Regions from separate parts of the Paenibacillus sp. FSL R5-0912 genome, predicted to be linked through region 2. Evidence: predicted binding sites of a transcription regulator. Region 2 holds the regulator's gene; each other region holds the start of a gene.
The links. Region 2 encodes NrdR, which represses ribonucleotide reductase genes. Its sites were predicted from a motif close to AACACNATATATNGTGTT; they were not measured.
Positions count from the first base shown of each region.

Region 1: the regulator NrdR is predicted to act here: its motif matches at 1,544-1,561, upstream of R50912_RS12250 (adenosylcobalamin-dependent ribonucleoside-diphosphate reductase).
Region 3: the regulator NrdR is predicted to act here: its motif matches at 1,984-2,001, upstream of nrdI (class Ib ribonucleoside-diphosphate reductase assembly flavoprotein NrdI).

Region 1 is NZ_CP009282.1:2,930,756-2,934,035, forward strand. Features, by position in the region: gene R50912_RS12245 (DEAD/DEAH box helicase) at 1-1,197, opposite strand, end outside; gene R50912_RS12250 (adenosylcobalamin-dependent ribonucleoside-diphosphate reductase) at 1,747-3,280, shown strand, end outside.
Region 2 is NZ_CP009282.1:2,543,948-2,547,227, forward strand. Features, by position in the region: gene coaE (dephospho-CoA kinase) at 1-183, shown strand, start outside; gene R50912_RS10630 (lytic transglycosylase domain-containing protein) at 183-746, shown strand; gene R50912_RS10635 (alpha/beta-type small acid-soluble spore protein) at 846-1,064, opposite strand; gene nrdR (transcriptional regulator NrdR) at 1,229-1,705, shown strand; tRNA gene R50912_RS10645 (tRNA-Ala) at 2,118-2,193, shown strand; tRNA gene R50912_RS10650 (tRNA-Lys) at 2,219-2,291, shown strand.
Region 3 is NZ_CP009282.1:5,909,776-5,913,055, reverse strand. Features, by position in the region: gene nrdE (class 1b ribonucleoside-diphosphate reductase subunit alpha) at 1-1,550, opposite strand, end outside; gene nrdI (class Ib ribonucleoside-diphosphate reductase assembly flavoprotein NrdI) at 1,537-1,896, opposite strand; gene R50912_RS25035 (ABC transporter ATP-binding protein) at 2,559-3,280, opposite strand, start outside.

The DNA of each region.
Region 1 (3,280 bases), 390 kb from region 2:
GAAGACGATGACCTTCTCGTTCATTTGGCGGATCAGCTCCATCGTCTTCTCCGCTTTGGTATTCGTCTTAACGGTACGGATGGTCTGGAGCAGACTCATCATGCGCTCACGTTTCGGTGAATCCGCCGGAAGCTTCTTGATCAGATTCACAAGCGTGACGAACACGGCATCCCGGCTGCTGCATACCTCGCGCTGGAGCGTAACCAAAGAGAGCATACTGCTGAGATTGCCGCCCGCTTCCTGATATTGGTCTTTGACAAAGGCGGTGACGCCGTCATATAATTCTTTCTCCTCTGAAGAAAGGGTGAGCGGGATGTTGCGCACTTTGCGCTTCGTGAAGTTCACCGGACCTTCGCCGCGGCGGTTGCGGATCATCACCTTGGAGAGCTCGCCCCTCAGCTGGACTTCGTTCTTGGGCTGGCGTTTATCGACTACGAAATTGGTGGCAAAATCCCCCTGGTTCCCGAGCTGTCCCGGCTTCAGTAATGTGATCAGATTGAACAGCTCGCCGAGGTCATTCTGCACGGGAGTGGCGGTGAGCAGCAGGCAGTACTTCTTGCGCAGCTGTTGCACGAACAGATAGTTCGTTGATTTCTTATTCTTCAACTTATGGGCCTCGTCGATAATCAGCATGTCGAATTCCTGGCTCAGCAGCATCTCCTTGTGCGGATCACGCTTGGCCGTATCCATGGAGGCGACAACAATGTCATTGCCCCAGGAGTAGGCTTTCTTCTGTGCCACGGCTGAAATACCGAATTTGCTGTTCAGCTCGCGCACCCACTGCAGGACAAGAGACGCAGGGACAAGGATCAGAACTTTACTTACGAGCCCGCGCACCAGATATTCCTTGAGGATCAGTCCCGCTTCTATCGTCTTGCCTAGCCCCACTTCGTCTGCCAGAATGGCCCGGCCTGACATTTCAAACAGCACCTTATGGGCGGTATCCAGCTGGTGGGGAAGCGGGGACAACCCGGACAGATGCTTCAGACACTGGAGCTCATCGAAGCTCGTGATTAGTCCCGATTGTTCACCTTGTACGGCCAGCCGGGATAATCTCCAGTCTCCCCAAGGTCCGCCTTTGTCGAGCTTAGACTCCAGGTCCTGCAGCCAGTTACGCTCAAAGGACAGAGGAACAGGCAGCAGCGGGGCAGGCGTACTGCCCCCTTGCGGCAAGGAATTGCGGAATAATTGCGTCATGTTGCAGCCTCCTCCGGCGCGGTTTCATATCGAAATGCGTAGCAGTAGTATGCGCGTAAAAGAGAGATTTCATAACCTGCTATCCTCCGGCTGCTGCCGTTAAGTATCCGCTTTGGGCCTTGCGATGGTACTGCTGCTGGTGGTGCGGTCAGCTCTGCGGAGCCTGGATATCCGTGACGGAATCTGTCTTCCGGCCCCGGAAGCTTATCAATTTGGAACCTGTAAAAAAGCGAGAAAGAGGGAGAAAATCCACTATCTTTTACCGTTTTTCCGAAATTCCCGCCATGTGCCGCTTTTTTGGAAAAAGAACTCTGATACAATATGTGGTATAGTTGAAAAGCTGATGTATACAATATATTGTTACAAAAGCTTGAAAATTTGATTAATCGCGGTTTTTTGCGGTTATTTGTTATTGACAAGAGGAACTTCCGCTGTACATGCAGGCTGCGGATACCTGCCGCCGGAAGTTCTTGTTGTGGGTTACAAAAAATCTAAGCCCACACCAAGGAACGGAAGTATTACCTATCAATCATCCGGGAGGTTTTTCTATTGAGTACAGTGGAACGCAAGCAGCGTCTTGAGGGGCTGAGTGAGAAAATATTTTTGGACCGTTATGCCTGGAAGGACGCGGACAGCAACAATGCCAAGGTAGGCGATGTAGTGCTCGTCCTGACGAAGGATGATCCGAAATTTCCAACCAAGGAGGTTGGCGAGATTGTTGAGCGCACAGGCCGGATTGTTACGGTGAAGACCCGCAGCGGTGAGCTCGTGCAATCGGATGTGGAGAAGCTGACACTGAATATTGAGAAGACCCCGGAGGAAATGTGGGACCGTCTTGCGGCAGCGATGGCTTCCGTAGAGCAGACTCCCGAGCTTCAGGAAGAGTGGACAGGCAAGTTCCGTTCTATCCTTGATGACTGGAAGCTGGTACCCGGCGGACGGATTGCTGCTGGTGCAGGGGCAAGCGAGGAGCTTACGCTGTTCAACTGTTATGTCGTTCCTTCGCCCAAAGACAGCCGCGGCGGAATCATGCAGACGCTCTCCGAAATGACCGAGATCATGGCCCGCGGCGGTGGCGTAGGAATTAACCTGTCTTCGTTGCGTCCGCGCCGCGCCATTGTCAGAGGCGTGAACGGATCATCCAGCGGCTCAGTGTCCTGGGGCGGCCTCTTCAGCTATACGACCGGACTGATTGAGCAAGGCGGAAGCCGCCGTGGCGCGTTGATGCTGATGATCAATGACTGGCATCCGGATGTGGTGGACTTTATTACCGTGAAGCAGACGATGGGTCAGGTAACGAATGCCAACCTGTCGGTATGCGTAAGCAATGCCTTCATGAAAGCCGTCAAGGAAGATTTGGACTGGGAGCTGGTCTTCCCGGATACCACCGATCCGGATTACGATACAATCTGGGACGGCGATCTAGATAAATGGAAAGCAGACGGCCGCCGCGTTATTCCTTACCGTACCGTAAGAGCGCGCGATGTGTGGCATACGATTATCGAATCGGCCTGGAAGTCGGCTGAGCCGGGCGTAGTGTTCATGGAATATTACAACCAGATGTCCAACAGCTGGTATTTCAACCCGATCATCTGCACCAATCCATGCGGTGAGCAGGGTCTGCCGGGCTGGGGCGTGTGCAATCTGTCGGCCGTCAACCTCTCCAAGTTCTACGATGCGGAGAATCACGACGTGGACTGGGCAGATCTGGCGACAACGACCCGTTATTCCGTGCGTTTCTTGGACAATGTCATCGACAAGACACCGTATCATTTCCCGGAAAATGAAGCCAACCAGAAGCTCGAACGCCGCGTAGGACTCGGCACAATGGGATTGGCTGAGCTAATGATCAAGCTGAATATCCGTTACGGCAGCCCGGAATCCCTGGAGTTCCTGGACAAGCTCTACGGCTTCATGGCCCGCGAAGCTTATCTGGCCTCTGCTGAGATCGCTGGCGAGAAGGGATCTTTCCAGGCTTTTGACACCGATAAATATCTGCAGAGCGGCTTCATGCGTAATATCACCGAGGTCTATCCGGAAGTCGGCGAATCCATCCGTAAGCACGGCATGCGCAACGTTACAG
Region 2 (3,280 bases):
CAGTTGGCCAGGCTCATGGCGCGGAATGGAATGACGCTGGAACAAGCCGAGAACCGGCTGAAATCGCAGATGGACATCGAACTAAAGCGCAGGAAAGCCTACTACGTGATCGACAATAGCGGTGATCCCGGAGCTACGGAGCGGCAGGTTGCCAGCCTGTGGGACAGGCTGGGCCTCTTATGATGAAGTGGTTGCGCAAAAAAAGAGTACTGCTGTTGCTGTTTATTGGCTTTACAGCGATCCTGTTCCTGGGCACCAATTGGATGTCTTGGTTTTATCCGATACATTATAAAGATGAGATCCGCAAACACAGCCTTACTTATGAGATGGACCCGTTCCTGGTGGCATCAATTATCCGGGTTGAGACCAATTTCAAGACCGGACGCGAATCCAAAAAAGGTGCAATCGGACTGATGCAGCTGATGCCGGATACCGCCAAGTGGGCGCTGGAAAAGGCCAAGCTTCCTGAAGTGTCGCTTGAGCGGCTAAAAGAAGAGCCATCCTCCAATATCGAACTGGGTACCTGGTATTTGTCTACGCTTTCCCGGCAGTTTGACGGCAACCGGACAGCGGTTATAGCCGCCTATAATGCCGGACCCGGCAAAGTACAGAGCTGGCTGGATGAAGGCCGGTGGGACGGAACAGAAGCGTCTGTGAAGGATATCCCGTTCGGAGAGACCCGTCACTATGTACAGCGTGTCATCTATTATTATGACCAATACACAGAGCTCTACAGTGAATTCTGAGGCTCTGCTTTAAATATTGCGTTTGTGCCGACATAAAAAGAAGCATCAAACGGCCCGGAGGCCGTTCAATACTTCTTTAGGCAAGCTTATGGAGACAGGTTATTTGTATTGACCTGCCAATTGCTGTTCAGCCAGGGTTACAAGACGTTTAGTGATGTAACCACCGATCGAACCGTTTTCGTAAGAAGTTTTATTGCCTTGGTATCCATCTGGGGAGAGGGTGATACCTAGTTCTTGGGCAACTTCGAATTTCAGTTGTTCCAAGGCACCGCGTGAATTTGGAGCTACCAGGTTATTGGAGCTGTTGTTTTGGCTCATTGCTGTTCACCTCCTATCGGTTGGTAACTGTATTATGTGCTGGACTTGCCATATTCATAACAACAAATAAACGGTGATTTCTGGAAATTAACATAAGCCCCGTTTAGCCTGGTTATTCAGGAGCGGGGCATACCCATTCTTACTATGAGGAAGTGATGAAGCTTATGAAATGCCCTTACTGTGATCACACCAATACCAAAGTGCTTGACTCCCGTCCAGCCAATGAGAATAAGTCCATCCGCCGCAGGCGCGAATGCGAACTGTGCAGCCGCCGTTTCACCACCTTCGAAATGATTGAAGAAACCCCGCTGATCGTCATCAAAAAAGACGGCAGCCGCGAAGAGTTCAGCCGTGACAAAATCCTCCGTGGCCTCATCCGCGCCTGTGAGAAGCGTCCCGTTTCTGTAGAGCGCCTGGAAGTCATCGTATCCGAGGTTGAGAAAAGCCTGCGCGGCATCGCCCTGGCCGAGATCGAGAGCCGCCAGATCGGCGAGCTGGTCATGGAGCAGCTCTACCCTGTAGACGAGGTAGCTTACGTCCGCTTCGCGTCCGTGTACCGCCAGTTCAAGGACATCAACATGTTTATGAAGGAACTGAAGGGACTGCTCTCTAAGGGGACTGAGGAGCTGGACGGGCTGTAGGAGGCTTACTGAAGAGGGAATGTGTCATTCCTGGCATAAAGGGGCTAGCCTTGATATTGTGAGGCTGGCCTCTGTGAGAAGCGCTTCTGTATAGAAATTAATTAATTTTATAAAAGTGTTGACACTGATCCCGAATTTCTGTATTATATAGAAGTCGCCTACGAAACATAACAACTTGAAAGCGACTTGAGTAAACCGCTCAAAATGGATTTCAGAATACATAATGTGATTCGAAATCAAGCGTATGGGGAATTAGCTCAGCTGGGAGTACACCATGTATCATTCACCAACCCAGCGAATGAAGGTTGAAGGTAAGGCTTAATTAATGTGGGGAATTAGCTCAGCTGGGAGTACACCATGTATCATTCACCAACCCAGCGAATGAAGGTTGAAGGTAAGGCTTAATTAATGTGGGGAATTAGCTCAGCTGGGAGAGCGCATCGCTGGCAGCGATGAGGTCATCGGTTCGAACCCGTTATTCTCCACCATATTATGGTTATAATGGAATATTATGGGCTTTTAGCTCAGTTGGTAGAGCAGTAGACTCTTAATCTATTTGTCCAGGGTTCGAATCCCTGAAAGCCCACTAACTAAAAAGACGGCAGAGATGCCGTCTTTTTGCTATGCAATTATAGTATCAGGAAGACATGCATGATGCTGCAAACCGTTGGTGAGTAAATAATGCAAACTAACACTCAATTATTTAGGTATCGCAAGACGCCACTGCAAGTTGAATCTCGAGTATTGCAAAGTAACAATGACTCTGAGGAGTTGCGTGAAAAAATCTTGTATTGTTCATATGGGGAATTTTAGAACGGCACAAGCAACAATCACCTTGCGAATTATAGGAACGTACGTTCCCATTTAAAATTATAAGTTTAGGTCTGCTTTTACTCGAGATAGGAATCATTAATTAAATGACTTACTCGCTGTTGCTTACTACTTCTTCGGTAGGAATAACTGATTTTCTATTTTACGGGCAGTTTGAAAGAGAGATGTATTCCGGTTATTCATTAAGTAACGGGGTAGAGGAACCGAGTAACGAGGCAAGCTGACTATTTTTGAGTAAAGTTAAGATGGAAGCAAAGAAAAATACAGTATAAAAGAGGGTAGATTCGAGAAAATGTTAATTCTGAAAGAACAATGATTACACAAGCACTGATACACTTAGTGACTCCCTTAAAGGGGAGGACTCCGTTTTTTCATCCCCTCCCATGTTCGCCTTCACTGGTTCTCCCGAATTCACTGTGGCAATGGGTGATCCGATATCTCCACTGACTATTGTTACATGTTGGAGGATTTATGTAACAAAAGTTATAAGGCGGCAAAAGAAACGGGAACATATCACTTAGAAGATGATTCCAAAATCGTATTAATCCTGAAAGATCAAAGATAATAAAACCACCGATACACATACTGACTCCCATACAGGGACGACTCCGTTATTTCCTTCATCCCCCGCATCTCGCCCTCACTGCTCCCTCAGTCCTCAGTGTGGTGCTGGCTCACAGCAAGTCGGTCACTGGGCTTACCCTCCTCAAAAGCCTATGCACTGGCATTCTAGACGCTTAAAGG
Region 3 (3,280 bases), 3.4 Mb from region 2:
GCATAATCGGATGCTGCGAAGCCGTGGAAGGTCTCACCCGTCTCAGCAGCGATCTGCATACTCTTTTCAATCGAATGGAAGTTCATCGTCATGAAGAAGGTGCGCGCGAAATCGCGGGCCTGCTCACTCTCATAAGCAATCTTGTTCTTGGCAAAGTAACCGTGCAGATTCATCACACCCAGGCCGACGGAGTGCATCTCTTTGTTCGCTTTAGCCACGCCAGGAGCATTAGATACCGTAGTCATATCGCTGACTGCAGTAAGTGCGAGCATGCCTTCATGAACGGATTCACGGATCTTGCCGTGCTCCATCACATTCACAATGTTGAGGGAAGCCAGGTTGCAGCTGATATCACGGCGGATCGCGTCCTGCTCTCCGTAGTTGTTAATCTCGGAAGTCTCCTGCAATTGGAAAATCTCGGTGCACAGGTTCGACATTTTGATCTGACCCACATTACGCAGGGCATGGGCGTTATTGGCATTGCTCTTGTTCATAATATATGGATAGCCCGATTCGAGCTGGATCATGGCAATTTTGGTCAGCATGTCGCGTGCGCTCATGGCAACCTTCTTCTTCACGCGTGAATCTGCTAGCAAGGTATCGTACATCACGTCCAGATCCATGTCATCCAGATGCGTTCCATATGCCTGGAATACAGTATAAGGAGCGAATACATGCAGCGGCTGATTATCCTGCGCCAGCTTGTAGAAGCGGTTAGGCACGATCAGGCCGATGGACAACGTCTTCAGGCGTGTCCGTTCGTCGGCGTTGATCTTCTTGCTGTCCAGGAATTCTAGTACGTCCCAGCCAAAAATATTATAATAAGCCGCGCCCGAACCCTTGCGCTGACCCATCTGGTCCGCGTAGGAGAAGCCGTCTTCCATGAGCTTCAGGACAGGCATGATGCCTTTGGCCGCATCCTCTACGCCCTTAATCGTCTCGCCGCGCGAGCGCAGCTTGGACAGATTGACGGCCACACCGCCGCCGATCTTCGACAGCTGCATGCAGGTGTTCAGTACATAGTTGATCGAATTGAGTGAGTCGTCCATCTCCAGCAGGAAGCAGGAGACCATCTCACCGCGGCGGCTCTTGCCGGCATTGAGGAAGGTCGGCGTAGCCGGCTGCAGGCGCTGCTCCATCATCGAGCGGACCAGCGTGCGGGCCGTCTCCACGTTGCCGCGTCCCAGATGCAGGGCCACTACAGCTACGCGGTCCGGGTAATGCTCAAGGTATTGCTTACGGTCATTGCTTTTGACGGCATAGTCTGTGTAGAACTTGGAAGCCGCCATATAGGAAGGGAACTGGAAGTTATATTCGTGGGCAATCCGGTAGACGTCCTCCATCTCAGCTGCGGAATAACGGTCATACAGGTCCTCGTAGTAATCATTGGCAATCATATAATCCACTTTGGATTTCGTATCCTTAAAAGTCAGGCTGCGCCGCTCCACATCCCGCATGAACTCGGCTACTGCCTCCTGGTCCTTATCCAATTGGAAAAAGCCGCTTTCGTCTCTCTTCATCAACATGTTGTTCAGTTCAATATGCCGCAACCCGGTCCACCTCCTGTTTTATGCGCTGTACATCACCAAATGTTCCCGACAACTCAAACTTGCCGACCACCGGTACGTTGTAACGCTGTGCAATTAAATCTGCGCTATGCGCATATAGCTCACCCCAGTTTTTGTTGCCGCTCGCGGCGATGCCTTTGAGCCTGGAATGGTTCTTCTCTAAGAATGAGGATACCTTCTCTGGAATCTGTCCAAATCCCGTGGTGTATGTAACAAGCACGTAAGGCTCGTCGATCGTCATATGCTCTTCGATTTGAACAGCGGGAAGCTTCAGCTTATTGATGAACCTTCTAACGTTGCCGGTCTTGGAATCGTAAGCAATCAACATGGTCCCTAACCTCCTATAACATTAGCTCTTTCTACTTGACAAATGATGATGGGCCATTTCACTAGATTTATTGGCTTTTCTATTATATACACTATATTTAGTAACGTTTAATCATTTTACTACCATATATTGAAAAGTCAATAGACCCACAGGTCCTTCTAACCCCCTGATTAGCTGGTTAAAAAGGGATAAAACCAAGCCCCGCCTGCATTCTATTCTCTTATAATTTATTAGTATTTTTTTTAAGTATTTTGTTGCGCCTGTATCCGGCGGAAATTGTACCTGAAGGAGGGGGAGCTGCCCGTGACAGCCGCTGATTTTTGGCTGCCCCGGCAGCGGACAAGTGGGCAGACCAGTCCCCCGGGCGGTAAGCCGCCCGGGGGACTGGTGGCGTGGAGTTTTTCAAATGCTGATGTTGGCTAATGGAGTTCGGACAAGGCTGGATTCTGATTCTGTTGCACTTCATACATTAGATGAACCCGGAATCCGCAGGAAAATCGAATCTGTAGCATTTTGTACATAAGAATTCAGTAAATGAGGGGCTCCTGGACAGAATTCCAGAATTCAGTTGTACGAAATACAGCAGAATGAGATCTAGCTTAGCAAATTGCGGATTCTATTGCAGAAAGTGCAATTAGCAGACTCCGAAGGTTACGAATGTCTCACGAACTCATAATATGATTTCGGCTCTCCTCCAGCAGCTCGGCATAATAGCCGCCCCGCTGCCGCAGCTCGCGCGGATGGCCGGATTCGGCGATTCGGCCTTCCTTCATTGCGATGATGAGATCGGCTCCGGCAATCGTCGACAGCCGGTGGGCGATGATCAGTGTCGTTCTGCCGCTGGCCACATTGTCGATCGCTTTCTGAATCAGCTTCTCTGTATGTGTATCGATGTTGGCTGTGGCTTCATCCAGCACGAAGATCGCCGGATCATGGGCGATGGCCCGGGCGAAGGAGATGAGCTGGCGCTGGCCAGCGGACAGGGTGCCACCCCGCTCGGTAACAGGCCCCTCGATGCCTCCGGGAGAGCCCAGCACGAACTCTTCAGCGCAGGAGGCCTGCAGGGCCTCGAGGACGTTCTCCTCGGCAATATCGTCACCGAGGGTGATATTGTCACGGATCGTGCCTGAGAACAGGAAGACATCCTGGAGCACAACGGAAATATTCCGCCGCAGATCATCCAGCCGGATATCGTTCACATTGACACCGTCGATCAGAATCTCGCCTTTCTGCACGCGGTAGAAGCCGTTGATCAGACTGATTATGGTCGTTTTGCCCGCCCCGGTCTCCCCGATGAAGGCGGCGGTCTGTCCTTTACCGATCACGAAGCTTACATCTCTCAGCACCCAGTCGGCGTCGTTATAGGCGAACCAGACATGGCGGA